DNA from 4 places in the Micromonospora sp. NPDC049836 genome. Region 4 is predicted to be linked to each of the others. Evidence: riboswitches for the same ligand, from Rfam matches in the RefSeq annotation. Region 4 holds a riboswitch; each other region holds the start of a gene.
What was found. Region 4 has a riboswitch for cyclic di-AMP ahead of ACIBPB_RS03055 (hypothetical protein). Riboswitches for the same ligand answer to the same signal wherever they lie in the genome.
Positions count from the first base shown of each region.

Region 1: it holds a riboswitch for cyclic di-AMP, as region 4 does, so the genes downstream of both, ACIBPB_RS29780 (transglycosylase family protein) here and ACIBPB_RS03055 (hypothetical protein) in region 4, are expected to answer to the same signal.
Region 2: it holds a riboswitch for cyclic di-AMP, as region 4 does, so the genes downstream of both, ACIBPB_RS17865 (C39 family peptidase) here and ACIBPB_RS03055 (hypothetical protein) in region 4, are expected to answer to the same signal.
Region 3: it holds a riboswitch for cyclic di-AMP, as region 4 does, so the genes downstream of both, ACIBPB_RS25215 (NlpC/P60 family protein) here and ACIBPB_RS03055 (hypothetical protein) in region 4, are expected to answer to the same signal.

Region 1 is NZ_JBITLH010000016.1:53,205-60,463, forward strand. It holds gene ACIBPB_RS29770 (M4 family metallopeptidase) at 1-455, shown strand, start outside; gene ACIBPB_RS29775 (YbaB/EbfC family nucleoid-associated protein) at 519-980, opposite strand; gene ACIBPB_RS29780 (transglycosylase family protein) at 1,214-1,870, opposite strand; cyclic di-AMP (ydaO/yuaA leader) riboswitch at 1,867-2,040, opposite strand; gene ACIBPB_RS29785 (glycoside hydrolase family 3 protein) at 2,227-4,062, opposite strand; gene ACIBPB_RS29790 (LLM class flavin-dependent oxidoreductase) at 4,231-5,799, shown strand; gene ACIBPB_RS29795 (winged helix-turn-helix transcriptional regulator) at 5,890-6,585, shown strand; gene ACIBPB_RS29800 (SDR family oxidoreductase) at 6,582-7,259, shown strand, end outside.
Region 2 is NZ_JBITLH010000006.1:93,528-100,786, forward strand. It holds gene ACIBPB_RS17850 (acyltransferase family protein) at 1-612, shown strand, start outside; gene ACIBPB_RS17855 (hypothetical protein) at 750-1,301, shown strand; gene ACIBPB_RS17860 (hypothetical protein) at 1,453-2,226, shown strand; cyclic di-AMP (ydaO/yuaA leader) riboswitch at 2,548-2,689, shown strand; gene ACIBPB_RS17865 (C39 family peptidase) at 2,888-3,733, shown strand; gene ACIBPB_RS17870 (alpha/beta fold hydrolase) at 3,858-4,610, shown strand; gene ACIBPB_RS17875 (CDP-glycerol glycerophosphotransferase family protein) at 4,627-6,333, opposite strand; gene ACIBPB_RS17880 (SDR family NAD(P)-dependent oxidoreductase) at 6,360-7,259, opposite strand, start outside.
Region 3 is NZ_JBITLH010000010.1:158,679-165,937, forward strand. It holds gene ACIBPB_RS25190 (hypothetical protein) at 1-145, shown strand, start outside; tRNA gene ACIBPB_RS25195 (tRNA-Gly) at 224-297, opposite strand; gene ACIBPB_RS25200 (zinc metalloprotease) at 544-1,527, shown strand; gene ACIBPB_RS25205 (pyridoxamine 5'-phosphate oxidase family protein) at 1,595-2,140, opposite strand; gene dcd (dCTP deaminase) at 2,219-2,797, shown strand; gene ACIBPB_RS25215 (NlpC/P60 family protein) at 2,853-3,887, opposite strand; cyclic di-AMP (ydaO/yuaA leader) riboswitch at 3,900-4,037, opposite strand; gene ACIBPB_RS25220 (N-acetylmuramoyl-L-alanine amidase) at 4,263-6,290, shown strand; gene ACIBPB_RS25225 (NlpC/P60 family protein) at 6,363-7,259, opposite strand, start outside.
Region 4 is NZ_JBITLH010000001.1:637,199-644,457, reverse strand. It holds gene ACIBPB_RS03060 (carbonic anhydrase) at 1-616, shown strand, start outside; gene ACIBPB_RS03055 (hypothetical protein) at 684-1,703, opposite strand; cyclic di-AMP (ydaO/yuaA leader) riboswitch at 1,707-1,838, opposite strand; gene ACIBPB_RS03050 (SHOCT domain-containing protein) at 2,060-2,245, opposite strand; gene ACIBPB_RS03045 (metal-sensitive transcriptional regulator) at 2,416-2,715, opposite strand; gene ACIBPB_RS03040 (heavy-metal-associated domain-containing protein) at 2,866-3,075, shown strand; gene ACIBPB_RS03035 (hypothetical protein) at 3,110-4,081, shown strand; gene ACIBPB_RS03030 (heavy metal translocating P-type ATPase) at 4,096-6,348, shown strand; gene ACIBPB_RS03025 (CsbD family protein) at 6,447-6,620, shown strand; gene ACIBPB_RS03020 (hypothetical protein) at 6,820-7,259, shown strand, end outside; gene ACIBPB_RS03015 (dihydrofolate reductase family protein) at 7,259-7,259, opposite strand, start outside.

The sequences.
Region 1 (7,259 bases), on a different contig from region 4:
GCGGCTGCTCCGGCCAGAAGCTGGTCAACCCCGGCTTCGAGTCCGGCAACGTGAACTGGTCGGCGAGCTCCGGGGTCATCACCACCGACTCCGGGCAGGCCGCGCACAGCGGCTCGTACAAGGCCTGGCTGGACGGCTACGGCTCGTCGCACACCGACACGCTGTCGCAGTCGGTGACGATCCCGGCGGGTTGCCGGGCGACGCTGACCTTCTGGCTGCACATCGACAGCGCGGAGTCCACCACGAGCACCGCGTACGACAAGCTGACCGTGAAGGCCGGTAGCACCACCCTGGCCACCTACTCCAACCTCAACAAGGCGACCGGTTACGTCCAGCGCTCCTTCGACGTCTCGTCGCTGGCCGGCACCACCGCCACCATCTCGTTCACCGGCGTGGAGGACAGCTCCCTGCAGACCTCCTTCGTCGTGGACGACACGGCGCTCAACCTGAGCTGACCGACACCTGTCAGCGGCCGGTCGTCGTCCTCCCGACGGCCGGCCGCTGCGTCACGTCGGGGATCAGGCCGGGCGGCGGGTGCGCGTCTGCCGACCCGGGTCGCGGTTGAGCCGGGCCGCCGCGCCCTCCATCGCCCGGCCGAACAGCTCCATCCGCCGCGCCGAGCGCTCGGGCGGGTCGCCGAGCCGCGCGGCGAGGGCGTCCACGTCGGCCTGGGCGGAGGCGGCGACCCGGGCGTCGAGCCCGGCGAGCGCGGCGTTGACCGCGGCCACGACGTGCCGGCAGACGGTCTCCCACCCCTCGTCGGCCAGCGCCGGATCGACCGTCACCGACTCCAACCGGCCACCCTGGACGGCCACCGCCCGGACCCGGCCGCCGGCCGCGGCGCCCTCCGCGCGCAGCAGTTCCGCCGGGTCGCCGTCGGCGTGCTCGACGGCCCGCGAGCGCATCGCGGACAGCGTCTGCTGGGTCCGGGTGAGCAACTCGTCCAGGCTCGCGGCCGCGGAGAACGGGTCGTTGGTCATAACCGCGCTTTCTTCACGTCTTTCCGGAGCACCGTGACGATAGCAACCAGCACCGACACCACGGCGGCACGCACCGCCGCGAGCCGTACGCCGGCACCCGATCAGCCCGGACCCGGCCGGCACCGGCGTGTCGCGCCGGCCGCCGGGGAGCCGAACGCCCGGCCGGAGACCCGGCCGGGCGTTCGTGGGGGGAGCGGTGGGCCGATCCGGTGGCCCGGCGGCCGCCGGCCGGGTCAGCGCAGGCGCAGCCGCTGGCCCGGGAAGATCAGGCCGGGGTCGGTGCCGACCACGTCCCGGTTGCGGGCGTAGAGGGCGTGCCACCCGCCGGCGACGTCCTTCGCCTCGGCGATCTCGGAGAGGGTGTCGCCGGGGCGCACCAGGTAGCCGCCGGTGGCGCCGGTGCTCGGCGCGGTGCGCCGGTGGCTGCGGGTGGCCGGCTGGTCCCCACGCGCGGACTTCTTGCCGGTGGCCTTCTTCGGCGACCGGGTCGAGCCCGAGTCCTTGGCGGCGTAGTGCTTCGTCGAGCCGCCCTTCTTGCCGCAGACCGGCCAGGCGCCGATGCCCTGCCCGCGGAGCACCTTCTCGGCGACGGCGATCTGCTCGCCGCGGCTGGCCAGGTCGGCGCGACTGGCGTACTTCTGCCCGCCGTAGCCGTTCCAGGTGCCCCGGGAGAACTGGAGCCCGCCGTAGTAGCCGTTGCCGGTGTTGATGTGCCAGTTGCCGCCGGACTCGCACTGTGCGATGGCGTCCCAGTTCACGCTGGACGCGCTGGCCGGCGCGGCGGGCCCGAGCAGGGCCGCGGCGCCGGTGGCCGCGCCGGCGACGAGCGCGCCGACGGCGATCCGGCGGGCGCCGGCGCGACGATGACGGGCGAGATGTTCAGTTGCCATGGTTTCCTCCACGCCGACGAGGTGAGCTGTCGGGTTCGGGCCGAGGAGCCCGGCCGCCGGTGGGCGGCTTCACCCCGAGGTGTCGAGCACCGAGGAACGTGTGGGTCCCCCGCTCCCGCCTGAGGTCCAGGTACCACCGGGCCGGCGGCGGGATTAGGCGTTGCCGGCCCGTGGTGTCCGCGATCGCGAACGGATACGACGTTAGGAATGGTTTCGGACGATCGCCCACTTCTTGTGAAGTTCTTCACCCGGCCGAGCGACGGGCGGACGCCCCGGGTTGCGGGCGGGGCCGACGTGCCCTACAACGCGACGCCATCACCCACAGTGACCGTCCACGTCGGCCCGCGCGCGTCCCGTCAGTACGTCAGGCCGAATCCCTGCGGGAAGAGCGGGACCTGCCCGTCGCCGGCGTTGATCGGCTGCTGGCTGACCGAGTTCATCCAGGTCATCGGCAGTTTCCCGGTCGGTGCGTACCCGCCGAAGAGGACATCGGCAACGCCGGCGCCCTCGGTGCCGGGCAGCCACGCGGCCAGCAGCGTGTCCCACCTGGGCAGTTCGGCGGCGATGTCCAGCGGCCGGCCGGAGACCAGCACCACGATCACCGGCACGCCGGCGTTGCGCAGCGTGGCGATGGTGCGCAGGTCGTCGCGGTCCAGGCTCATGCCGCTGGTCCGGTCGCCCTGCCCCTCGGCGTACGGCGTCTCCCCGACCACCGCGATCGCGGCCCGGTAGGTGCGGTCGATGCCGGTGCCCCGCTGGTTGTAGGTGACCGTCGTGGTCGGACCCACGGCGGAGCGGATGCCCTGCAGGATGCTGGTGCCGGGGGTGACCGGGCCCGACGAGCCCTGCCAGGAGATGGTCCAGCCACCGCTGGCGTTGCCGATGTTGTCGGCGCTCTTGCCGGCCACGAAGATCTTGTTGTTGTCCCGGGCCAGCGGCAGCACGCCACCGGCGTTCTTCAGCAGCACCTGGGACTGGCGTACCGCCTGCCGGGCCAGTGCCCGGTGCGTCGCGCTGCCCACGGTCGGGGTCCAGCTCCGGTCGGTGTACGGCCGCTCGAAGAGCCCCAGCTCGAACTTCTTGGTGAGGATGCGCCGGTTGGCGTCGTCGATCCGGCTCATCGGCACGTGCCCGTTCTGCACCTCGGCGCGCAGCGTGCTCAGGAACGTCTTCCAGGCCGTGGGCACCATCACCATGTCGATGCCCGCGTTGATCGCGGCGCTGACCTCGGCCGCGGTGAATCCGGCGGCGCCGTCGATCTGGTCGATGCCGTTCCAGTCCGAGACGACGAAGCCGGAGAAGCCGAGCTCTCCCTTGAGGACGGTGCTGATCAGGTACTGGTTGCCGTGCAGCTTCACCCCGTTCCAGCTGCTGTAGGAGATCATCACCGAGCCCACGCCGCGCTGCACGGCGGCCTGGAACGGCGGCAGGTGGATGGCCCGCAGGTCGGCCTCGCTGAGCACGGTGTCACCCTGGTCGTCGCCGCCGGTGGTGCCGCCGTCGCCGACGTAGTGCTTGGCGGTGGCGAGCACCGAGGTCGGCCCGCCGAGGTTGACGCCCTGCAGGCCGGTGACCAGTGTGGACAGGCTCGACGGCAGGTCCGGGGTCTCGCCGAACGACTCGTACGTGCGGCCCCACCGATCGTTGCGGGCGACGCAGAGGCAGGGGGCGAAGTCCCAGTCCACCCCGGTGCCGGCGATCTCCTCGGCGACGGCCTGGCCGATCTGCTGCACCAGGGCGGGGTCGCGGGTGGCCCCGAGCCCGATGTTGTGCGGGAAGATGGTCGCGCCGTACACGTTGTTGTGGCCGTGCACGGCGTCCACCCCGTAGATCATCGGGATGCCCAGCGGCGTGGCGAGCGCGCCCCGCTGGAAGCCGTCGTACATGTCGGCCCACGCCGTGGCGGTGTTCGGGGTGGGCGCCGAGCCGCCGCCGGAGAGGATCGAGCCGAGTCGGTAGGTGGTGAGGTCGGCGGCGGTGACCGAGCCGCGTTCGGCCTGGGTCATCTGGCCGATCTTCTCGTCGAGCGTCATCCGGGACAGCAGGTCGGCGACGCGGGTGGCGACGGGCAGCGACGGGTCCTGGTACGGCAGGGCGGCGGCGCCGGCCGGCACCGGCCCGGCCAACGCGGTGACCGCGCACAGGAACAGGGCGAGGGCGAGCGGGCGGGCGCGGTGGCGGTGACGGATCACGGGTCGCTCCTTCCGGAGGAACACTGGGCCGTTCACCGGCAGCCTATGCCGGCAGCCATTCACTGTGAACGATCCGTTTGGGTTCCGGAACCGGCGGACGGACCGGCGCCCCGGCGGACTACCGTGAGCGGGGTTGGCACAAGATCGGCACGAGGCGGCGGGACGGACATGACCGACCACGGACACGAACTGCACTTCGGCGGCTTCCTCACCCCCGGGGCCGGGCGGCCGGAGCAGGTGGTGGCGCTGGCCAAGCTCTGCGAGCAGAGCGGGCTGGACCTGGTCACCTTCCAGGACCACCCCTACCAGCCGGGCTTCCTGGACACCTGGACGCTGATCTCGTTCGTGGCCGCCGCGACCAGCCGGGTCCGGCTGGCCGGCAACGTGCTGAACCTGCCGCTGCGCCAGCCGGTGGTGCTGGCCCGCAGCGTGGCCAGCCTGGATCTGCTCACCGACGGCCGGATCGAGCTGGGGCTGGGCGCCGGGGCGTTCTGGGAGGCGATCGAGGCAGCCGGCGGCCGGCGGCTCAGCCCGGGGCAGGCGGTGGCCGCCCTGGACGAGGCGATCCGGGTGATCCGCGAGGTGTGGGACACCGAGCGGCGCGGCATGGTCCGGGTCGAGGGTGAGCACTACCGGGTGGTCGGCGCGAAGCGCGGCCCCGCCCCGGCGCACCCGGTGCAGATCTGGGTCGGCGCGTACAAGCCCCGGATGCTGCGGCTGGTCGGGCGGGCCGCGGACGGCTGGTTGCCGTCGCTGTCGTACCTGCCGAAGGGGCCGGCGGAGTTGCCGGGCCTCAACGCGCTCATCGACGAGGGCGCCGAGGCCGCCGGGCGGGAGCCGGCGGCGGTACGCCGGCTGCTCAACGTCAACGGCAGCTTCGCCCGCTCGTCGACGGGTTTTCTGGCCGGACCGCCCGAGCAGTGGGTCGACGAGCTGGCCGGGCTCGCGCTGGAGCACGGCATCGCCACGTTCATCCTCGGCAGCGACGACCCCCGTGCGATCCAGCTGTTCGGCCAGGAGGTGGCGCCCGCCGTGCGCGAGCTGGTCGGTGCCGAGCGGGCCGCGCCGGGCGACCGCGCCGAGGCGGTGACCCAGGAGCGGGCGGCCGTCGCGGCCGGGGAGACGACCGCGCTGGCGGTCACCCCCACCCCCGATCCGGGGGTACGGCTGAGCGCGCGGCGGCTCTGGGACGAGAGCGCCCGCCCGGCGGCCCCGCCGGCGCCGGCCGGCCAGCGCTACACGGTGCGCGGGCAGGCGGCCGGCCAGCATCTGGTGGACGTGCACGACCACCTGCGGCAGGAGCTGGGTCAGGTGCGTGACCTGCTGGAACAGGTGCGGCGCGGGGCGGTCTCGGCGGGTGCGGCCCGGGCCGCGCTGAACGAGATGACCATGCGACAGAACAACTGGACGCTCGGGGCGTACTGCGCCGCGTACTGCACGGTGGTGACCCAGCACCACGGCCTCGAGGACAACTCGATCTTCCCGCACCTGCGCCGCGCGGACGCCGGGCTGGGCCCGGTGCTGGACCGGCTGACCGAGGAGCACGTGGTGATCCACGAGGTGGTGGAGGGGGTGGACCGGGCCCTGGTGGAGTTGATCCACCACCCGGGTGACTTCACCGCGCTGCAGGAGGCGGTGGACCTGCTCACCGACACCCTGCTGTCGCACCTGTCGTACGAGGAACGGGAGATCGTCGAGCCGCTCGCCCGGTACGGCTTCTTCGCGGGCCAGCTCTGAGCCGCGGGTCTCCCCCGCCGCTATTCCCCTCTCCCGGTGTGAGGTAGCTGGCTTTGGTTTTCCTAAGTCAGCTCGGGTAGCGTCGCCGGCATGACGGACCTGCTCGCCCGGCGTGACACCTGGACCACCGCCAACTGCTCGATCGCGGCGGCGCTGGACGTGGTCGGCAACCGGACCACGCTGCTGCTGCTGCGGGAGGCGTCGCTGGGCACCCGGCGCTTCGACGACTTCGCCCACCGGGCCGGGGTCAGCGAGCCGGTGGCCGCCGCCCGGCTCAAGCAGCTCGTCGCCGACGGGCTGCTCGAACGGCGGCCCTACCGCCAGCCGGGCCAGCGCACCCGCGACGAGTACCTGCTCACCCCGAAGGGCCGGGACCTGCTTCCGGTGCTCGCCGCGCTGCGGCAGTGGGGCGACACGTACGCCGTCGACGAGCCGTCGATCCGGATCGCCCACCGCGACTGCGGCGCTCCCGTGCAGGTGCGGTTGCGCTGCGACGCCGGACACGACGTACCGGCCGACGAGGTGGCCGTGCTGCCCGGACCCGGCCTGCTGCCGGCCACCCCGCCGGCCCGGCCCGCGAGCCCGGACCGGCCCGCGAGCCCGGACCGGCCGGGGAGTCCTGACCGGCCGGCGAGCCCCTCACCGGCCGGCGAGCCCGGACCGGCCCCCGGCGGCGCTGAGCGGCGCTCCGGACACCGAATGAAGGCCAGGCCCGCCCGCGCACCGGGCCCGGCCGCCGTCGACCTGCCCCACCCATCCCTGCCACACCCTCAGGAGCAGACATGAAGATCGCAGGACGCACCGCCCTGGTCACCGGGGCCAACCGGGGCTTCGGCCGGCACCTGGCCGCCGAACTGCTGGCCCGCGGCGCCACCGTCTACGCCGGCGCCCGCAACCCCGACACCGTGGACCTGCCCGGGGTCACCCCGGTCCGGCTGGACATCACCGACCCCGCGTCGGTGGCGGCCGCCGCCGAGCTGGCCGGCGACGTCACCCTGCTGGTGAACAACGCCGGCTCGGGCACCGGCGCGGACCTGCTCGACGCCGACCCGGCCAAGGTCCGCCTGGAGATGGAGACCCACTACTTCGGCACCCTGGAGATGGTCCGGGCGTTCGCCCCGCGGATCGCGGCCAACGGCGGCGGCACCGTGCTGAACGTGCTCTCCGCGCTGTCCTGGTTCGCCCTGCCCGACGTCGGGGCGTACAGCGCCGCGAAGTCGGCCGAGTGGGCGCTGACCAACGCGCTGCGCGCGCAGCTCGCCGGGCGCGGGGTGCGGGTCGCCGGCCTGCACGTCGGCTACATGGACACCGACATGACGGCCGGGCTCGACGTGCCGAAGTCCGACCCGGCGGAGATCGCCCGGATCGCGGTCGACGGCATCGAGTCCGACCGGTACGAGATCGTCGCCGACGACACCGCCCGCCGGGTCCTCGCCGGCCTCTCCGGCGGCGTCGCCGCC
Region 2 (7,259 bases), on a different contig from region 4:
TTCACCCAGATCTTCCCGGTGACCCGGTCGTTCGAGTTCTGGATGGGGGTGGCCGCCGCCGAACTGCTGCGCCGGGGGCGCTGGCGCGGGCCGAACCTCACGGTGGCCAGCGGGCTCTTCGTCGCCACCTGGGTGGTCGCCGCGCTGTGGATCCGCGCCGAGTTCTGGGCGGCCCTGCTCGCGGCGGCGTACCTGCTGGTCATCGCCGCCGCCGCCGACGCCGACGTGCGCGGCCGGTGGACGCCGTGGCGGTCCCGCTCGATGGTCTGGCTCGGTGAGGTCTCCTTCGCCTTCTACCTGGTGCACGTGCTGGTGATGCGGACCGTGCTGCGGCTCACCGGCGACTGGGGCACCGGGCTGCCCGGGTGGCGGGGCCCGCTGGTGGTCCTGGGGTTCCTGCTGCTCACCCTGCTGCTCGCCGGGGCCCTGCACCGCTGGGTGGAGCTGCCGATGATGCGCCGTCTCGGCCCGGCGCGGCGCCGCCGCCCGCCGTCCGCCGCCGCGCCGGCGCCGTCCGTGCCCGCCCCGAGATCGGCCGCCGCCGGGTCGGTCGAGGATCCCGCCGCCCCGGGCCGCCCTGTCGAGTACGCCGGGCGGCGCGACCCGGGCTGAGCCGTCCGGCCCGCCTCCGGGGCCGGGTGGCGTGCCGGACCGTGGTCCCGGGTCCACCCTGGCCGGTGGGCTGATCGTGGGCGGGCGACACGCCCGCGGCCCGTGCGACCTGGCCGGATCGACGGTAGCGTGGAGCCGTGCCGGCGATCGCGCTCACCTGTCCCGTGTGGTGGGTGACGCGCTGGACCGCCCGCATGCTGGCCACCCTGGCCGTGGTCGTGGCGTGTGCGCTGGGCGCGGCCACCCTCCCCGTCGGTGCGGCCGCGACCGCCCGGGCGGCCACCGACACCGGCGTCGTCGACGCCCCGGCCGGTCCCGCCGGCCCGGCCGAGGACTCCGACCGGATCGGCTCGCCCGCCCGGCTCGGGCAGCTCGGGGCCGGCCCGGTTCTCCGGCCCGCGCCCGCCGACCTCGCCCTGATCCGCCCGGCTGCCGCCGGCGGCACGTCCGCCGCCCTGGTCCCGGCCCGCCCGGCTGCCGCCGGCGGTACGTCCGCCACTCTCGCCCTGGCCCGCCCGGGTGCCGCCAGCGGCACGCCCGCCGACGGCGCTGCCGTCGCCGACCTGCCGACCGGTGGTCCGGCGGCCGCGCCGGCCGGGCGGGCGGTGCCCCGGCCGGCCGAGCGGCAGCTGGCTCCGGCCGGGCCGGCCCCGGCGACCGTCGGCCCCCGCGCCCCGCCCGCCGGCTGACCGCTGTGCGGGCCGTCGGCCCGCGCCCGCCGTACCCCTGCGAACCTCGCCCCGCACCCGCCCGACGGCCGGCCGGTGGCGCCCTCCGGTGGCGCCCGCCCCGTCGGCGGTGCGGCCCTCTCCACCACGACCCGTCCGTGAGGTGCCGACCATGGAGCAGACCGTCCTCTACCACTTCCTGACCGAGGTCCCGGAGGCCGCCGCCATCTGGACCGCCCTGCTCGTGCTCGCGCTCGGGGTGCTCGCCGCGCTGGTGGCCCGCCCCGAGCGGGACGGCCCGGACGAGCCGGTCCCCGACCCGGCCGCCGAGGCGGCGACCCGCCTCGCCGACCTGCGCCGGTACGCCGACGAGGTGGCGGTGGCCGCCGGCGGGGCGGCCCGGACCAGCCGCCGGCGGCGCGCCCGGTGGCTGGCCGCCCACGACGAGGCCGACCGGGCCTGGCGGGCGTACGACGAGGCCGAGGCGGCCGCCCGGCGGCTCGCCGGCGCCGCGGTGCTGGCCGAGCCCTGCACGCCCCGCACGCCGGCCGAGTACGCGGCCCGGGAGCGCTGGCTGCACCGCGCCGCGATGGCGGCGCACTGGCGGGGTGACCTGAGCGCCCGGCAGCTCGCCGACGCGCTGGCCGGCCGCAACGGCTGGGATCCGCGCCGGCACCCGGCCGAGCAGGAGATCGTCCTGGCCCGGGTGGTCCGCGACGGCCGGCTGGCCCGCTGGCGGGCGGCCGGCGAGCGGGAGCGGCAGGCGTGGCGGGACGCCGAGCTGGCCGCCGACGCGGCGCGGGCCCTGGCCGGGGAGGCGTACGCGGCCGCCGAGGCGTTGCGGCCCGCCCCGGTACGCTCCGCCGCGCGCGGGACGCCGAGTCCGGCCGTGGTGCCGGCCGCCGCCGGCCGGGCCGCCCGCTGGCGCCCGGCGCGGGTGGGCTGAATGCGCGGGTGGGTTGAATGCGCGGGTGGGCCGAATTGTTACCGGATTTTGGTGAGGCCGGTCACCGCGGCGCGGAATCGGTCATCGGGCCCAGTGCACGCGTTCGGTCGCCGTGAATGCGGGCCGGCCGGCACCGGATGTCCGGTTGCCGCCCGTCGGTTCCGGCCGGGCCTCTCGTCCCATTGAGTGACGTCAGTGCCGACCTGTTCCGCTCAGCGTCATGATGTTCGACGTTTACGCAGGTGGGGGCGCTTGGCATGCGGCGTACCTGTCGGTAATGTCGGCGCGTCCGGTGCGGTTTTCGATCGCGAGTGGCGACGCCGTGCCGACCCGCCTAATCGTGCTCGCACGAACCGGGGACCCAAAGGCAACACCGGGGTGAATCCGCGCGCCACGGCCGCGGTAGGGCGTACTTCCCGCCCGAATCCGTCAGCTAACCCGGTAGGCGGCCACGGAAGGAGTTCCATCCTCGTGCCCATCACCCCCCGATCCTCCCCGCGCCTCCACGGCGTCGCGGTGCCGCCGCTCGCCTGACCCGCGAGACAGTCCGGCCCGCCCCCCGAAGCCCGGCTCACCGGGCGTCCCCCGTCCCGCGGCATCCCGCCCCGCAACGCGCGTGAGTTCCTCCGCGCGTCGGGCCGGCGTGTGCCGCTCCGGTCCCGTGGAGGAAACAGTGAAGCACCATGTGAAGCGTCAGCTGCGCAGGCTGGCGACCGAACGCCCGTACCAGATCATCGCCGGCTCGGCCGCCGCGCTGGTGCTGGCCGGCGGCACCGCCGCCGTCGCCACCACCGAAGACGCCCCGGCCCGCCAGGAGCACCGCGCCGCGGTCGCCGAACTCGAGTCCCGGCTCGGTGACGTCGCCACCCGCGGCGAGGCCCGGGTCGCCATCCCGTCCCCGTCCACCTCGCCGAGCACGTCGCCGTCGCCCTCGGCCCGGGCGAAGACCGCGGCCTCGGCCGACCCGGACCTCACCACCCGCGCGGCGAAGCCGAAGCCCCCGTCGACCAAGGTCCTGAAGTACCGCTACCAGGCGCAGAACACGTACTGGAACTGCGGCCCGGCCGCGGTGCGCAACGCGCTCAGCGCGAGCGGCGTCGAGACCACCCAGGAGGCCATGGCCGGTCCGCTGGGCACCACCGAGGGCGGCACCAACTCCGCCGAGGACACCACCCGCGGCTTGAACCAGATGGTCAAGGGCAACCCGTACCGGACCCACATGTTCGGCGGCTCGGCGAGCCCCGCCGAGATGGACCAGCTCCAGGCGGACGTGGTCAAGGCCGTCACCGCCGGCCGGGGTGTGGTGGTCAACGTGGCCGGCGACGCCGTCGACACCGACGGCGGCTGGCACTCGTTCCCCGGCGGCCACTACATCGCGGTGATCGGCTACCGGAACGACGGCCGGACCGTGCGGATCGCCGACTCGGCGAACCCGGCGCTGCCCGAGTACTGGCTGAGCACCATCGACCTGGCGAACTGGGCGGCCAGCCGGGGCTACTCCGCCTGACCGCTCCCGTGCCCGACGGCGGGCCCCGGCGCTTCGCCGGGGCCCGCCGCCGTTGCGCCGGCCACGCCGGGCCCGGGCGCCGGCCTCTCGCGCGTCGCGTCGGTCCGGTGGCACACTGCGCGCTATGGGCGACGCGACGGGTACCCGCCACCTGCTGTTGCTGCACGGCATGGGCGCCACCGGGGCGGTCTGGCTGCCCTGGGCGCCGCTGCTGGAGGGCCGCTGGGCGGGTCGCTGGCTCGCCCCCGACCTGGCCGGGCACGGCTGGTCCCCGCCGCTGCCGGCGTACTCCTTCGGCGCCCTCGCCCAGCGGCTGATGGAAGGGCTGGGTCCGGTCGCCGAGCGGCTCGGCCCCCGGGACCGGCTGGTCGTGCTGGGCCACTCGCTGGGCGGGGTGGTGGCGCTGGCCCTCGCCGCCCGGGCCCGCCGGCTGCCGGTGGACGCCGTGGTCGGGCTGGGCATCAAGGCGGTCTGGTCCCCGGCCGAGCTGGACAAGGCCCGCGAGCTGGCCGAACGGCCGGTGACCTGGTTCAGCAGCCGGGACGAGGCGGCCCGCCGCTACCTGCGGGTGGCCGGCCTGACCGGGCTCTTCGCCCCGGACCACCCGGTCGTCGACGCCGGGCTGCGGCAGGACGACGGCCGCTGGCGGCTGGCCATGGATCCGGCCGCCTTCGCGGTGGGGGAGCCCCGACTGCCGGCGCTGCTCGCGGCGACCGACGTGCCGGTCCTGCTGGCCCGCGGCGAGCGGGACCCGATGGTCTCCGACGCCCAGCTCAAGGAGTTGGGCGTGCCGGTGGCCACCCTGCCCGGGCTCGGTCACAACGCGCACGTCGAGGACCCGGAAGCGGTGCTCGCCCTGCTCGACCCGTACCGCTGAGACGCGGGCGGGCCGGTCAGCCCGCCGGGTGCGGCGCGCCGTCCGGGGCCACCGGGTCGGCGGCGCGCGGCGCGGGCGGCTGCCAGCGGTGGTCGAGCTCCCGGCGGGCCGCCTCGAGGAACGCCTCGGCGTACGACTCGGCGGGGAAGTCCCCCAGGTAGCGGCTCCGGGTCGCCCAGCGGGCCGCCGCCTTCGGGTCGGTCTCCAGCAGGTCGGTGAGCACCTCGTCCACGTTGGACATGTCCCGGCGCAGCACGTAGCCCGACCCGGCCAGCGGGAACCGCTCGACGAACCGGTCCCCGTCCGCGCCCATGTCGGTGACCGCGTACGGCTTGCCCGAGTAGAGCCAGTCGGAGATGACCCCGGAGACGTCCGAGATCAGCACGTCGGCGCGGTTCACGCACTCGGTGAGGCTCAGCTCCCGGCTCGCGGCGGCGCCCCACCGGTGCGCCCGGCCGGTCTTCGCCCGGTCGGCGGCGAGCAGTTCGGTGAGCCGGGCCAGCTGTCGCGCCGAGGCCGGGTCCTGGTTGGTGTACGGGTGGGCGCGCAGGATCACCGTGGCGCCCCGGTCCAGCAGCCGGCGGAGCACCGTCTCGGCCACCGGCAGCGAGCAGTAGTTGGCGTCGGCGTGGTGCCCGGTCCAGGTGGGGGTGTAGAGCACCGTCGGGTCGGCCGGCACCGGCTCCCGGCGTACCTCGATGGCCTCGACCTGGGGGCGGCCCACCACGACGAACTTCTCGGCGGGGATCTCCACGCCGGCCCGGGCGTACCGGTCGATCGCGGCCTGGCCGGCCACGAAGATCTTGTCGAAGATCGCCGAGACCGGGTTGGCGCTGGGCGCCTTGTCGCTGTCGCCGTGGTGCAGCTGCACGTGGGTGAGCTGGTGGAACCGGATGCAGTGGCTGTTCTTCGCGCCGTGGTTGACGTAGAAGGCCACCCGCAGGCTCGGCACCAGCGCCTCGTCCAGGGTCTTGTGGCTGGGGCAGTAGACCACCGGCGCCCGGGTGGCCGCGGCGACGGTCCGCAGGAACTCCGGCTCCCGCACCACCACCAGGAACGGCCGGCCGATCCGCTCCAGGTACGGCAGCCACATGGTGACCTGGTACTCGGAGCCGGGCGGGGCGGAGAAGTGCAGCAGGAACTCGGGCTGGTGCCGGCGCAGCGCCCGGCCCACCGGGCCACCCCCGGCCGGCGGGCGGAACCGGCGCCGGGCCAGGTCCAGCCCGACCGCGCCGCAGCCCACCGCGACCAGCAGCGCGGCCACCAGCGCCAGCCAGGCCGGCAGCGCCAGGGCGGCGGCCAGCGCCACCGCCGCGAGCAGCCCGAGCAGCGCGTCGCCGAGCCGGGCGGCGACCAGCGGGGTCCACGACCGGACCGGCAGGTTGGCCGCCCGGATCTCCAGCGCGCCGGCGTCCCGCAGCGGCCCCACCAGCAGCACCAGGCCGAGCAGGGCCAGGGCGGTCAGCGCCAGCGCCGGGTCGAAGCCGCTGTCCAGGCGGCGGGCGTAGCCGACCAGGATCCCGGCGGCGACCAGCGCCGACTCGGCGACGGCGTCGGCGTTCGGCCGGACCCGCCGCTCCACGGCGGCGGCGAGCAGCGCGGCCGCCGCGACCGCCAGGCCCCAACCGGTCGCGCCGGTGAGCGCCACGACTACGAAGGCCAGCACCGCCAGCCCGGTGGTCAGCACCCGGGCGAGCAGCTTCCGGACCAGGTCACCACGCATGTCGATCGTCCCGTCCGCTCGTCGGCTCAGGCCTGCGGGCCGGCCGGCAGCCGCTGCGACAGCGCCAGGTCGGCGGCGTCGGACCGGTGCGGGCCGGGCTGGGTGGGCACCGCCGCGACCTGCTCGCCGGGCGCCCGGCGTACGTCGATCACCTGGCCGGTCAGGTCGGAGAGCAGCACGTCCAGCGAGGCCTGGGCGACCGCCTCGGCGGAGAGCAGGGTGTGCTCGGGCTCCTCGCCGAAGGCGCGGGTGCGCATCGGCGTCGCGGTGCGCTCCGGGTTGACGCAGTTGACCCGGACGCCGAACTCGGCCCACTCGTCGGCGAGCGCCTGGGTCAGGTTGACCAGCGCCGCCTTGGTGGCCGAGTAGAGCGCGTACCGGGCCCGCCCCCGGGTGTACGAGCTGGAGGTGTAGAGCAGCAGCTGACCCTTGGTCTGCTGGAGGTGGGGCAGGGCCTGCCGGGCGATGGTGACCGGCCCGACGAAGTTGACCTGGAGGAGCCGGTCCATGGTCTCCTCGTCCATCTCGGCGAGCGCGCCCCGCTCCAGGATGCCGGCGGTGACCACCACGTGGTCGATCCGGCCGGTCGCCTCGAAGGCGGTACGCAGCGCGGCGGCCACGTCCTCGGCCCGCTCCACGTGGGTGCCGGTGGTGGTGCGGCTGAACGGGAAGACCTGGGCGCCGTAACGGCGGGCCAGCTCGGTCAGCTCGTGGCCGATGCCGTAGCTGCCGCCGAAGACCACGACGGTCCGGCCGGCCAGCTCCTCGGTGTAGCTGCGGTGGTCGCTGACCCGGGGCGCCTGCGCGGCGGCGAGCTGAAAGAGCTTGTCCGCCAGGTGCACGTCGACCGGGTGGGTGACCTTGATGTTCTCGTCCGACCCGTCGATCACCTTGATCGGCGTGCCGGGCAGGTAGCGCAGCACCAC
Region 3 (7,259 bases), on a different contig from region 4:
GGGGAAGACAATGGACAGTTGGATCATCCGCTTCTGGACCAGGAACCCGGACGGCATGGGTGGCAGACAGGATGACCAACAGTCCACGACGGGCACCGACCACGACAGCCAGGAGGAGCCGCCGGAACAACCGGCCGGGCCATAACGGCAGGCCACGGGATCGTTGACCTCGGAAACCCGAAGGCCCTGGCCGGGACTCGCGTCCTGATCAGGGCCTTCGTGCTGGAGCGGGTGACGGGAATCGAACCCGCACTGTCAGCTTGGGAAGCTGATGTTCTGCCATTGAACTACACCCGCAGGCGGCACCACTGTACCTGAGGTCACCTCCCCCGTGCACCCAGGTACCCCCGTGGCGGCGGCACGCCGGTCCGGCAACCGTCCCGACATCGTCCCGCAACGCCCGGCCAGGTCCGGGCCGCAAGAAGTTGCCCCACGGCAACATATGGTCATTCTCAAATCCGTCGATCGGTTGTAACGTCTCCTCCACGTTCTCCGACACGGCGTGACATACCCCCTGTCATGCCGCCAGAAAGAGGTGGGCTCATGGGCCTTCGCCCCAACCTGCTGACCCGGCGTACCGCCGGCGTCGCGTCGACGACCCTCGCGCTGCTGCTCAGCACCGCCGCGGTCGGCGTCGTCCCCGCAGCCTCGGCCTTCTCGGCCGCCCCGTCCGGCTCCTGCGCCGAGCCGGCCGACTCGCACTCGAACGCCCGCGTCGCCAAGGGTGGGCACGCCAAACTGGACCCGAACGAGCTGACCGCCAAGCAGGTCCGTGACCGCGAGGCCGACCTCGCCGCCGCGCTGCGCGAGCGGGCCAACTTCCGGGCCGGCGCCGCGGCCACCCCGCTGGCCACCGTGACCATCCCGGTCGTCGTGCACGTCATCCAGCGGGACAGCACCCGGGCCGGTGGCAACATCCCGGACTCGATGGTGACCCAGCAGATCTCGGTACTGAACACGGCGTACAGCGGCGGCACCGGCGGCGCCGCGACCGCCTTCAGCTTCCAGCTCACCAAGGTGCACCACGTCACCAACGCCGCCTGGTACCCGATCGTCGAGGGCTCCTCGGCGGAGCGGCAGATGAAGACCTCGCTGCGCGAGGGCGGCAAGAACACGCTCAACCTCTACCTGGGCGAGCTGAGCGACGACCTGCTCGGCTGGGCCACCTTCCCGCAGCGGAAGCTGAACAGCATGGACGGCGTGGTCGCGCTGAGCGAGTCGCTGCCGGGCGGCACCGCCACCAACTACAACCAGGGCGACACCGGCACCCACGAGGTGGGCCACTGGCTGAACCTCTACCACACCTTCCAGGGCGGCTGCTCGGGCTCGGGTGACAGCGTCTCCGACACCCCGGCCGAGGCCTCGCCGGCCTTCGAGTGCCCGACCGGCCGGGACACCTGCACCGCCACCGGCCAGGACCCGATCACCAACTTCATGGACTACACCTACGACTCGTGCATGTACCAGTTCACCGCTGGTCAGGCGAGCCGGATGCTGACCGCGTGGAACGCGTACCGCGCGGCCTGACCACTCCCACACCACACGCCGGTGCCGGCTCCGTCCTCGGACGGGGCCGGCACCGGCGTGTCGGGGGTCAGGCGGCCGAGCGGCGGGTGTCGAAGCCGTGCCGGCCGCGCCGACCGTCGGCCGCCAGCACGGTACGGCGGGCGGGGCGCGCGGCCGTCGGGTCGAGCCAGACCCGCACCTGCGGCCGGCCGGCGCTCGGCGGGCTCGCCTGGTCGCGCCGGGTCAGCATCGCCACGTCGACGCTGAACTCGAAGAGCCGCCAGTCGACCTGCGGGGCGGCCCGGCCGAGGGCGGCCAGCCGGGCCACGGTCGCCGGGTCGTCCACCACGCGGGCCCGGCCGGCCACGTACGCCTCGTCGTCGCTCTCCTCCGGCGGGAAGGAGTGCAGCGCGTAGCGGCCGTCGCGTTCGAGGTCGCGGCGCTTGGGCGAGTCGATGACGAAGCAGTAGAGCCCGTCGTCGGTGATCACCGGCGAGACCGGGTGGACCCGGGGCCCACCGTCGGCGCGGACGGTGGCGAGGTAGCCGAAACCCGGCCCGTACTGCTGCAGGAGAAGGCGGATCTCGTCGGCGAGGCGGGGCTCGTCGGCGGCGAATTCGGACCAGGAAGCCATGCGGACATTCTATCGAACAGGTGTACGAAGATGTAGTCCGACACGCAGGTCACCCGTACGGGTCGCTAAGGTGTTCCGATGCTGCTCTCCGACCGGGATCTGGTCTCCGAGATCAAGGCAGGCACGCTGGCGTTGGAGCCGTTCGAGCCCACGCTGGTGCAACCATCCAGCATCGACGTACGCCTGGACCGGCTCTTCCGGGTGTTCAACAACCACCTCTACACGCACATCGACCCGTCGATCCAGCAGGACGACCTGACGTCGATGGTGGAGGTGCCCGAGGGCGAGCCGTTCGTGCTGCATCCGGGCGAGTTCGTGCTCGCCTCGACGCTCGAGGTCATCTCGCTCGGCGACCAGCTCGCCGGCCGGCTGGAGGGCAAGTCGAGCCTGGGCCGGCTCGGGCTGCTCACCCACTCGACGGCGGGCTTCATCGACCCGGGCTTCTCCGGGCACGTCACGCTGGAACTCTCCAACGTGGCGAACCTGCCGATCACCCTCTGGCCCGGCATGAAGATCGGCCAGCTCTGCATCTTCCGGCTCTCCTCGCCGGCCGAGCACCCGTACGGCTCGGCGGTGTACGGGTCGCGCTACCAGGGGCAGCGCGGGCCGACCCCGAGCCGGTCCTGGCAGAACTGGCGGGTCTGGCCGACCCGCTGACCGCACCCCGCGCCGGTGCGGCGGGACCCCCGCAGGAGGGGCCCCGCCGTACCCGTCAGCCGGGGCGGCCGTAGCTGTTGATCTGGCCGTCGTCGACCCGTTTCATCGTGATGGGCTTGCCGGACTGGGAGGCGTGCACCACCCAGCCGTTGCCCACGTACATCCCGACGTGGTGCAGGTCGCTGTAGTAGAAGACCAGGTCGCCGGGGCGCAGCTGGCTGCGGCTCACCCGGGCGGTGACGTCGTGCTGCTGGCGGGCGTTGTGCGGCAGCGAGACGCCGGCCTTGGCCCAGGCCGCCATGGTGAGGCCGGAGCAGTCGTAGTGGTCCGGGCCGGCGGTACCCCAGACATAGATCTTGCCGATCTGGGCGCAGGCGAACTTGACCGCCACCCCGGCGGGGCCGCCCGGGTAGCCGGCGGGGCAGGGCGCCGGGCGCAGCGGGCCGCCGCCGCCGTTGCCGTAGACCTTCAGCCGCAGCTTCTGCAGCCGGACGATCTCGGCGTCGATCTGCTTCTTCTTCGCGGCGAGCTGGGCCTCGGTGCGGGCCAGCTTGGTGATCATCTCGTCCAGCGGCCGCTTCTTGGCGGCCAACTGGTCGCGCAGGTCGGCGACGGCCTGCACCTGCTGCTGCTGACGGTGCGCGAAGCGGTCGAGCATTTCCAGGCTGTCGACCACCTCACCCGGCGAGCGGCTGCCCAGCAGCGCGTTCACGGTGGAGATGGAGTTGCCCTTGTACGCGTTGGCGGCCAGCCCACCGACCTGCCCGAGGGCGCGGTCGACCTGGGCCTGCAACGGGGCGATCTGCTTGGCCAGCGCGGCGGCCTGCGCGCGCTTGGCGGTGAGGTCCTCGCGGGTGGCGTTGACCTGTTCGATGATCGGTTCGAGCTTGTTCCAGTCCCGGTCGATCTGGGCTTCGATCTCGGCGACCGAGGGGTCGGCATGGGCCGCCGTGGCGCCGCCGGTCAGGATGACGGCGGTGCCGGCCAGGGCGGCGAGGGCGGTGGTGCAGCGGGACCAGCGTGAACGCGGCGCAGCCGTCGACCGGTCGTCCGACCGGATCGACGGTGGCCGCGGGGCATGGTGTGCCACCGGGCTCCGTACTCCTTCTGTCCGACCGCCTACCGGGTTAGCTGACGGGTTCGGGCGGGAAGGGAGCCGCCCTACCGCAGCGTGGCTGCGGATTCACCCCGGTTACCTGGTTCCCCGGCTCGCCCGGAGGCGACTCGGCGGTGTCCGACCGTCACCGTCCGGGTTGGGCGATGAGACTCGCGGCCGACGATTGACCAGAGTAGAGATCGCCGTTATCGATCCGCAACCCGAGACGCCGTGACACTCCGTACGTGATTGGCCGGTCACCCGAAGAATTTTTTCAGTGTGGATTACCTGAGGGAAAGGTATTGACCACGGACCGGGTCCGGAGTGAGGGTGAGGACGCAGTGACCCCCATCCCTGTCTGGAGGTTCGATGCACCTCTCACCCCCACCGTCGGGCAGACGGATACTGCTGGCCGCGGCCGTCGCGGCAGCCACCGCCCTCGCCACCACCGGCCCGGTCTCCGCCGCGCCGGCCGACACCGACACCAGCGACCGGCAGCAGCAGTACGCCGCCGCGGCCGACGCGTACGGCGTGCCGCAGAGCGTCCTGCTCGGCGTCTCATATCTGGAGTCCCGCTGGGACACCCACCCGGGCCAGCCCAGCACCAGCGGCGGCTACGGGCCGATGCACCTGACCGACGCCGAGCAGGTCGCCTCCACCCCGTCCAGCGCGCACGTGGACTCCGACGAGGACCCGCGCGGCGACGACTCCCGCCCGCTCACCCTCGACCCGGCCACCGCCGCCGCGCCCACCGGCGACGTGCTGCCCCGGGCGTCCCTGCAGACGCTCGACACCGCCGCGGCGCTCACCGGCCTCGCCGAGGAGACGCTGCGCACCGACGCCGCCGCCAACATCCGGGGCGGGGCGGCGCTGCTGGCCTCGTACCAGAAGGCACTGGGTGGGCCGGTCGGCGCCGGCAGCGACCCGGCGGCCTGGTACGGCGCGGTGGCCCGCTACTCCGGCGCGGACACCGAGGACGCCGCGGCGGCCTTCGCCGACGAGGTCTACGACCAACTCGGCCAGGGCGCCAGCCGGACCACCGACGACGGCCAGCGGGTGACCCTCGCCGCCACCGCGCTGACACCTGACGAGTCCGGCCTGCACAAGCTGGGGCTGCGCCGCGCCGAGCGGCCGGACGGGCTGGAGTGCCCGGTCCGGCTCGCCTGCGAGTGGATCCCGGCCCCCTACGAGCAGTACGGCCCGGGCGCCGGCGACTACGGCAACTACGACCTCGCCAACCGGCCGGCCCAGCAGAAGATCGAGTACATCGTCATCCACGACACCGAGGGCTACTTCGGCCCGAGCGTGAAGCTGGTGCAGGACCCGACCTACCTCGGCTGGCACTACACGCTGCGCTCGGTGGACGGCTACGTGGCCCAGCACATCAAGGCCAAGAACGTCGGCTGGCACGCCGGCAACTGGTACGTCAACGCCAAGTCCATCGGCATCGAGCACGAGGGCTTCGCCGGTCACGGCACCTGGTACACCGAGGCGATGTACCGGGCCTCGGCCAAGCTGGTCCGCCACCTGGCCCTGCGCTTCCAGATCCCGCTGGACCGGCAGCACATCATCGGCCACGACAACGTGCCCGGCATCCTGCCCGGCAACGTCGCCGGGATGCACTGGGACCCGGGTCCGTACTGGGACTGGTCGCACTACTTCGACCTGATGAAGGCGCCGTTCCGGGGCACCGGCACGCCGCACACCGGCCTGGTCACCATCGACCCGGACTACGCCACCAACCAGCCGGCGTTCACCGGTTGCAACCAGCAGCCGCCCGGGGTGCCGAAGCCGACCCCGCCGGCCGTGCCCTGCCCGCTGCGCGGCTCGTCCTCGGTCATCCTGCGCACCGCGCCCAGCCCGGACGCGCCGCTGGTGAACGACCTCGGGCTGCGCCCGAACGGCACCCCGGACACCATGTACATCTCTGACCACGGCGCCCGCGCGTCCGCCGGTCAGACGTACGCCCTCGCCGGCATCCAGGGCGACTGGACGGCGGTCTGGTACCTCGGCCAGAAGGCCTGGTTCTGGAACCCGGCCTCCGCACCGACCGCCAAGTGGGCGAACGGCTTCGTGGTGACCCCGAAGCCGGGCAAGGCCACCATCCCGGTCTACGGGCGGGCCTACCCGGAGAAGGCGGCGTACCCGGCCGGCGTGCCGTACCAGACCATCGCGCCGCTGCAGTACACCTTCGCGGCGGGCCAGCGGTACGCGGTCGGCGGCGTGCTGCCGGGCGAGTACTACCGGGCCGTCACCTTCGACGGCTCCGCGCCGGGTGACTGGACGGTCGTCCGGGGCGAGAACAGGTACGTGCAGGTCCAGTTCGGCCACCGGATCATGTTCGTCAACCTCGACGACGTGCTGATCCTGCCGGGCGCGGTCGGCGCGCCGAAGTAACCCCCGCCGATACGAACGAAGGCCCCCGGTCCGCCTGGACCGGGGGCCTTCGCGTAGCCGGAGAAACTCGGGTCAGGACACCCGGACGAAGCCGGCGATCGGCATCGTGCTGATGCTCGACACCTGGACCGGTTTGCCGGTCCGTGGGGCGTGCACCATCACCCCGTTGCCGAGATAGAGCCCGACGTGGTGCAGGTCGCTGCCGAAGAAGACCAGGTCACCGGGCCTGGCGTCGGAGCGGGACACGTGGCGGCCCTCGTTCCACTGCGCGCCGGTGAAGTGGGTGAGCGAGATGCCCGCCGCCTTGTACGCGTACTGGGTGAGACCGGAGCAGTCGAACGAGTTCGGGCCGGTGGCACCCCAGACGTACGGGTCACCGACCTGGGCGCAGGCGGTCTTGATCGCGGTACGCGCGGCGCTGCTGACCACCCCGTCGATCTTCGGGCAGCCCGCCGGCCGGATCGAGGTCACCGGCAGCATCTTCGTCAGCCGCTTGATCTCGGCGTCGATCTGCTTCCGCTTCGCGGACAGGTCGGCCTGCTGCTTCTTCTCGGTGGCGATCAGCTGATCCAGCTTCTGCTTCTGCGCGTTGTACTTGTCGCGCACGGCGAGCACGCCGGCGATCTGGCGGTGCTGCTCCTGGGCGAGCCGGTCGAGGATGACCAGTTGCTCGGCGAGGGTGCCGGGCTTGGTGCTCACCAGCAGCGCGCCCATCTCCTGCGACGGGCCCCGCATGTAGTAGCGCGAGGCGATGTCGCCGACCTTGTTCATCGCCAGCGCCGACTCCAGCTCCAGCGGCACCATCTTCTTCTGGAGATCGGCCGACTTCTTCTGGTTGGCCTTGAGCTGGGACCGGACCTTGTTGAACTGCTCGATGGTGGGTTCGAGCTTCTCCCACTGCTTGTCGATCTGCGCGTCGATCTCGTCCACCGAGGGCGCCGCGTGCGCCGGAGCCGCCAGCAGCCCGGC
Region 4 (7,259 bases):
CACCGGCGCCCCCCGGCACCCGAATCAGGACGCCGACCACCGGGCGCTCGTCGCCGACGGGCAGCACCCGTTCGCGGTGATCGTCGGCTGCTCCGACTCCCGGCTCGCCGCCGAGATCATCTTCGATCGCGGGCTCGGCGACCTCTTCGTGGTCCGGACCGCCGGCCACACCACCGGCCCCGAGGTCCTCGGCAGCGTCGAGTACGCGGTCACCGTGCTGGGCACGCCGCTGGTGGTGGTGCTCGGCCACGACTCCTGCGGCGCGGTGCAGGCGGCCCGGGAGGCCACGGCCACCGGCGCCACCCCGCCCGGTCACCTCGGCGCCGTGGTGGACGCGGTGGTGCCGAGCCTGCGCCGGGCGCTGCGGGAGGGCGTGACGGACATCGACGGGATCGTCGACATCCACATCGCGCAGACCGTGGAGGCCCTGGTCGCCAACTCGGCGGTGCTCGCCGAGCGGGTGGCCGCCGGGCGCTGCGCGGTGGTCGGCATGTCGTACCGGCTCGGCGCGGGCGAGGTGCGCACCGTGGCGGAGGTGCCGGCGGGTGCTCCCGGCCGGGCCGTGCCCGCGCCGGTCGGCGCCGCCGGTCCGGCGCCCACCGCCGTCGCCGGCTGACGCCCCCGAACAGACGAACGGGCCGTCCCGCGTGGTCGCGGGGACGGCCCGTTCGGCGCGTACGGACTCAGAGCAGCGACATGTGCACGTGGTCGGTGTGGTTGGACGGCCCGCTGTACGACTTCCAGCCCGTCGCCGGGAACCAGATCTGCCGGTTCCAGATGACGTAGTAGATGCCGAGCCGGTCGGCGTTGCGGATCAGGAACGCGGCCACGTTGTTGCCGTACATCCGCATGTCGTTGTTGTGCCAGGGGGAGAAGCCGCTCTTCTGCAGCGACCAGTCGCAGGCCCGGCCCTTGGGGTGCTCCCACGGCCCGCCGGGGCGGTAGCAGCCCACGAAGCGGTTGAAGCCGGCCTTCTTGACCTCCTTGTAGGCGTGCAGGGTGCGCGGGGTGATGCAGCCGGAGGTGGTCGGGTCGTTCTCGCTGCACGACTCGGACTTCCAGTCGCCGTCGGCGGTCCGGCCCGGGCCGATCGCGGCCACCCGGGAGGTGGCCGAGACCAGGCCGCCGGTGAAGCCGAGCCCGCCGACCAGCTTCAGCGCCTTCTCCGCCGCGGCCTTCTCCCGGGCCATCGCGTTGGTCAGCTTCTGCTGCTCGCGCACCTCGGCGTCGAGCGCGAGCTTGGCCTGCTCGGCCCGGGTCTTGGCGGTGTTGATCGCGGCGAGCTTCTGCGCGTTGACCAGGTTCAGCTCGTCCAGGCCGGCGGCGCGCTGCACGAACGAGTCCGGCGACCGGCTCTCCAGCAGCATCGCCATGGCACCGATCCGGCCGGTCCGGTAGGACTGCGCGGCGATGGCGCTGACCTGGGGCCGCAGCGCCTCCAGCTCGTCCTGCGCCGCCTTCACCTCGCCGGCCAGCTGGCGCTGGCGTTGCTGCGACTTCGCCAGCTTGGTCTTCGCCTGGACGTACTGCCGGTTCGCCGACTCGATCGCCTCGGTGATGAGCGGCGGGTCGTCGTCCTCCTCGTGCCCCGAGGGGGTGGGGGTGGCGGGCGCGGCCAGGGCCGGGGTGGGGCCGGCGACGATGGCGAGCGCGGCGAGCACGGTCACCAGCGGTGTGATCCAGCGGCGCAGGGGTGCCGTCACAGTCTTCCCTTCCGTCGGCCGCCGACCGGGTTAGCTGACGGGTTCGGGACGGAAGCGGCCCCTACCGCTGACGCGGACTCACCCCATGTACCTGGTTCCCCGGCTCGCCCGCGGGCGATTGGGCGGCGGTACCGCAGGCGCCGGTTCGCGCCTTCAGCGGTGACCGGCAGCGAGGTTACCTGAGAGTCCGGGCGGGGATCTACGTCCGGAAGCCGACCAGAAGCCCTATTTCGTCGTGGCCCTGCGTGACCAGCGTCGCGTTTGACATCCGTCGTCACGCTACGGAGTGTCGTCATGCCGGAAGGTGTTCCACCGCGCCGTCCGGGGCGCGCATGGCACCGCAGCGGGGACGGGCGTCAGGCGAGGCCGGCACGGCGGCGGCGGTACTCCTCCTCGTCGATCTCGCCCCGGGCGTACCGCTCGTCGAGGATGCGCCGGGCCGCCGCGGAGGCGCGCGCGGCACCCGCCGGATCGGTGAGCCGGAACCCCAGCCACACCAGCGCGCCGAGCACCACCAGCCCCAGCAGGGACCAGATCCACATCAAGCCCATCATCGGGCCGTTCCACATCATCTGGCCGCCCTCCCGTCTGTACCGAGGGTCGGCCGGTCCGGCGAGGTGACGCCGGCTCCGGTCGCCACCTCGACGGTACGGCGGGCCGGGGCCCCGGCGGGCGGGCCAGGAGGCCCGGGATCGGGGCCGGAAGTCCCGACTCAGCCCCGCTTCATCAGCCGGCCGACGGCGGCCATCATCTCGGTCGCCATCTCGTCGGCGCGCCCCTCGGCGGCGCCCTCGTGCATGCAGTGCCGGGCGTGGCCGTCGAGCAGGCCGAGGCCGACCTTGTCCAGGGCGGCCTGGATCGCCGAGATCTGGGTCAGCACGTCGATGCAGTAGCGGTCGTCCTCGACCATCTTCTCGATGCCGCGGACCTGGCCCTCGATGCGGCGGAGCCGCGCGAGCAGCTGATCCTTGCTGGCGGTGTAGCCCCGGGTCGGGGTCGTCGGTGCGGTCATGACGTCGAGGATAGCGTACCCCTCGGGGGTATGGTACGGTCCGGTCGTGGGCATACCCACACCGGGTATCGGTAACGGCCCGGACGCGCCGGTCCATCCCTCTCCTACCCCTGGGGGGTATAGGATGGGGGTGCGGGAAGGAGTTTCGACATGGTCACCACCACGTACCAGGTGCAGGGCATGACCTGCGGGCACTGCGTCAACTCGGTCAGCACCGAGGTGAGCGCGATCCCGGGCGTCACCGACGTCCAGGTCGACCTGGCCACCGGCCGGGTCACCGTCAGCAGCGAGAGCCCACTGGACCCGGACGCCGTCCGCGCCGCCGTGGACGAGGCCGGTTACGACCTCGTCCCGGCGTGACGGCCGGCGGACCCCGAGAAACCGAGGTACCCCGATGAACACGGCGACGAAGCTGAGCGGCTTCGCCCTCGGCCTCGCGGCGGTGTTCGGCGCGGCGTACGGGGTCGGTCACCTGACCGGCCCCGTCGCGCCCGCCGCCGAGACCCGCCACGACGCCACCGACCCCGCGCACGACCCCACCGCGGCCGACCACGGTGACGGCCACGCCGACCCGTCCACCGACCACCTGCCCGGCGGGCTGCTCGTCGCCGACCGCGGCTACACGCTGCAACCGGTGAACGCCCCCACCGGCGAGTTCGCCTTCCGGATCACCGGCCCGGACGGCCGGCCGGTCACCCGCTACGACGTCGCGCACGACAAGCGGATGCACCTGATCGTCGCCCGCCGCGACCTCTCCGGCTTCCGGCACGTGCACCCCGAACTGACCGGCGACGGCACCTGGCGGGTCGCCTCGCCGCTCGCCGGGCCCGGCGTCTGGCGGGCGTTCGCGGACTTCACCCCGACCGGCGGCGAGCCGCTGACGCTCGGCGTCGACGTGACCGTCCCCGGCCCGCTGGTGGAGCACCCGCTGCCCGCCCCCGCGACCAGCAGCACCGTCGACGGCTACACCGTCACGCTGGCCGGCACGCCACAGCCCGGCCAGGCCGGCCGGCTCACCCTGACCGTGACCCGGGACGGCCGCCCGGTCACCGACCTCCAGCCCTACCTCGGGGCGTACGGGCACCTGGTCGCGCTGCGCCAGGGCGACCTGGCGTACCTGCACGTGCACCCGGAGGGCGCGCCCGGCGACGGGCAGACCCCGGCCGGACCGGCGGTGAGCTTCACCACCGAGCTGCCCTCGATCGGCACGTACCGTCTCTACCTGGACTTCCGGCACGACGACGCGGTGCACACCGCCGAGTTCACGGTGGTGGCCGGTGACGTCCCGCCGCCGGCTGCGCCGGCCACCCCGACCACACCCACCCCGGACGCCGGACACGGCGCCCCCGGGCACGGACACAGCTGACAGGAGGTGCCGCGATGACCTCGACCGCGAAGTCGCTGCCGGTCGCGCCGAACCGGATCGAGCTGGCGATCGGCGGGATGACCTGCGCCTCCTGCGCCGCCCGGATCGAGAAGAAGCTCAACCGGATGGACGGCGTCGAGGCGACCGTCAACTACGCCACCGAGAAGGCCACCGTTCGGTACGCCGACCAGATCACCCCGGCGGACCTGATCGCCACCGTGGAGAAGACCGGCTACACGGCCGTCGTACCGCCGCCGCCCGCGCAGGCCGCCGCCGAGGCGGCCGCGCCGGTGGACGAGCTGCGCGGGCTGCGTACCCGGCTGTGGGTGTCGGCCGTGCTGACCGTGCCGGTGATCGTGCTCGCCATGGTCCCGGCCTGGCAGTTCGACTACTGGCAGTGGCTGTCGCTGACCCTGGCCGCCCCGGTCGTGGTCTACGGCGGGCTGCCGTTCCACCGGGCCGCCGCGATCAACCTCCGGCACGGCGCCGCGACCATGGACACCCTGGTCTCGCTCGGCACGCTGGCCGCGTTCGGCTGGTCGCTCTGGGCGCTCTTCCTCGGCGACGCCGGGATGCCCGGGATGGTGCACCCGTTCGAATTCGACATCAGCCGCGGCGGCGGGGCCGGCAACATCTACCTGGAGGCGGCGGCCGGCGTGACCGTCTTCCTCCTCGCCGGCCGCTACTTCGAGGCCCGCTCGAAGCGGACCGCCGGCGCGGCCCTGCGCGCCCTGCTGGAACTGGGCGTCAAGGACGTCGCGGTGCTGCGCGGCGACCGGGAGACCCGGATCCCGGTGGACCAGCTCGCCGTCGGGGACCGGTTCGTGGTCCGCCCCGGCGAGAAGGTCGCCACCGACGGCGTGGTCGAGGACGGCACCTCCGCCGTCGACGCCAGCATGCTCACCGGCGAGTCGGTGCCGGTGGAGGTCGGGCCGGGCGCCGCCGTCGTGGGCGCCACCGTCAACGCCGGGGGCCGGCTGGTGGTCCGGGCCACCCGGGTCGGCGCGGACACCCAGCTTGCCCAGATGGCCCGGCTCGTCGAGCAGGCGCAGACCGGCAAGGCGGCCGTGCAGCGGCTCGCCGACCGGATCTCCGGGGTGTTCGTGCCGATCGTGATCGCCCTGGCGGTGGGCACCCTCGGCTGGTGGCTCGGCACCGGCGGAGGGGCGACCGCCGCGTTCACCGCCGCGGTGGCCGTGCTGATCATCGCCTGCCCGTGTGCCCTCGGCCTGGCCACCCCGACCGCGCTGCTGGTCGGCACCGGACGCGGCGCCCAGCTCGGCATCCTGATCAAGGGGCCGGAGGTGCTGGAGTCGACCCGCCGGGTGGACACCGTCGTGCTGGACAAGACCGGCACCGTCACCACCGGCCGGATGACCCTGGTCGACGTGCTGCCGGCGACCGGCCAGGACGCCGACGAACTGCTCCGGCTGGCCGGGGCGCTGGAGGCCGCCTCCGAGCACCCCATCGCCCGGGCCGTCGCCGACGGCGCCGCCGAGCGGGGCGCCCTGCCGGCGGTCGGCGGCTTCGCCAACGCGGAAGGGCTCGGCGTCACCGGGACCGTCGAGGGCCGGGAGGTGGTGGTCGGGCGGCTGCGGCTGCTGCGCGAGCGCGGACTCGACGTACCCGAGGAGATCGCGCGGGCGGCGACCGATGCGGCGGCCGCCGGGCGGACGGCGGTCCTGGCCGGCTGGGACGGCCGGGCCCGCGGCGTGCTCGCGGTGGCCGACGCGGTCAAGCCGACCAGCCGCGCGGCGGTCGGCCGGCTGCGCGAGCTCGGGCTGACCCCGGTGCTGCTCACCGGCGACAACGCCACCGTGGCGCAGGCGGTGGCCGCCGAGGTCGGCATCGACCAGGTGATCGCCGAGGTGCTGCCCGCCGACAAGGTCGACGCGGTGCGCCGGCTCCAGGCGCAGGGTCGGACGGTGGCCATGGTCGGTGACGGCGTCAACGACGCGGCCGCGCTCGCCCAGGCCGACCTCGGACTGGCCATGGGCACCGGCACCGATGTGGCGATCGAGGCGTCCGATCTGACCCTGGTCCGGGGCGACCTGATGGCGGCGGTGGACGCCATCCGGCTCTCCCGGCGCACGCTGGCCATCATCAAGGGCAACCTGTTCTGGGCCTTCGCCTACAACCTGGCCGCCCTGCCGCTGGCCGCCGCCGGCCTGCTCAACCCGATGATCGCCGGCGCCGCGATGGCCTTCTCGTCGGTCTTCGTGGTGGCCAACAGCCTCCGGCTGCGCGGCTTCCGACCGGTCGGCTGAGCCGGGGTCCGTTCACCCTCGGTGAGCGGCCGTGGTTGAGCCGACCGGCGACGGGGTACCTCCATCTCGTCAGGACGTAATGCTGAGTGGAGGTTCCGATGGGTTACGACGACAAGATCGGCAACGCGACCGAGAACACCGCCGGCAAGGTGAAGGAGGGCGTCGGCCGGGCGACCGACAACGAGCGCCTCGAGGCCGAGGGCCGCAACGACCAGTCCAAGGCCGACCTCAAGCAGGCCGGTGAGAAGATCAAGGACGCCTTCAAGAGCTGACCAACGCCACTACCGCGACGCCGGGCCGGCACCTCGCCGGCCCGGCGCGCTGCGCGCGGACCGCCTGTCCGGCGCCCGCGCCGCCCGCTTGGCACACTCGGTGCCACGCCGCCCGATCCGTCCGGGGCCCGGGTGGCGGCACCGCGAGGATGCCCCGGTCCGACCACCGACCGTGACCGACGACCGTACGGGGAGAAGGATGTCCGCCACCACCGCCCTGCGCGCCGCCGCCCTGGTGACCCTGACCGCCCTCGCCGGGGCCTGCCAGACCGACGGAAGCCCGGATGCCGCGGCCCCGGCGGGCGGCCCGACCGCCGCGCCGACCACCGTCGAGCCCGCCCCGACCACCGCCACGCCGTCCCCGCCGACCGCGGCGAACACCGTCGGGGTCTGCGCCGAGGTGGACAAGCTCATCATCGCCAAGAGCCGGGAGATCGCCGCCGACGCCGCGGCGGCGACCCGCAAGCAGCTCACCCCAGAGCAGATCAACGCCCAGGTCAAGACCGACCTCGCCGACCTGGCCGACGACGTACGCGAGCAGGCCGCCAGGGCCGCCGACCCGGAGATCAGGACGCTGGTCGGCCGGACCGCGCAGCAACTCGACGCCGGGGCCAGGTCGGCCAGCCCGGTGAAGTGGCT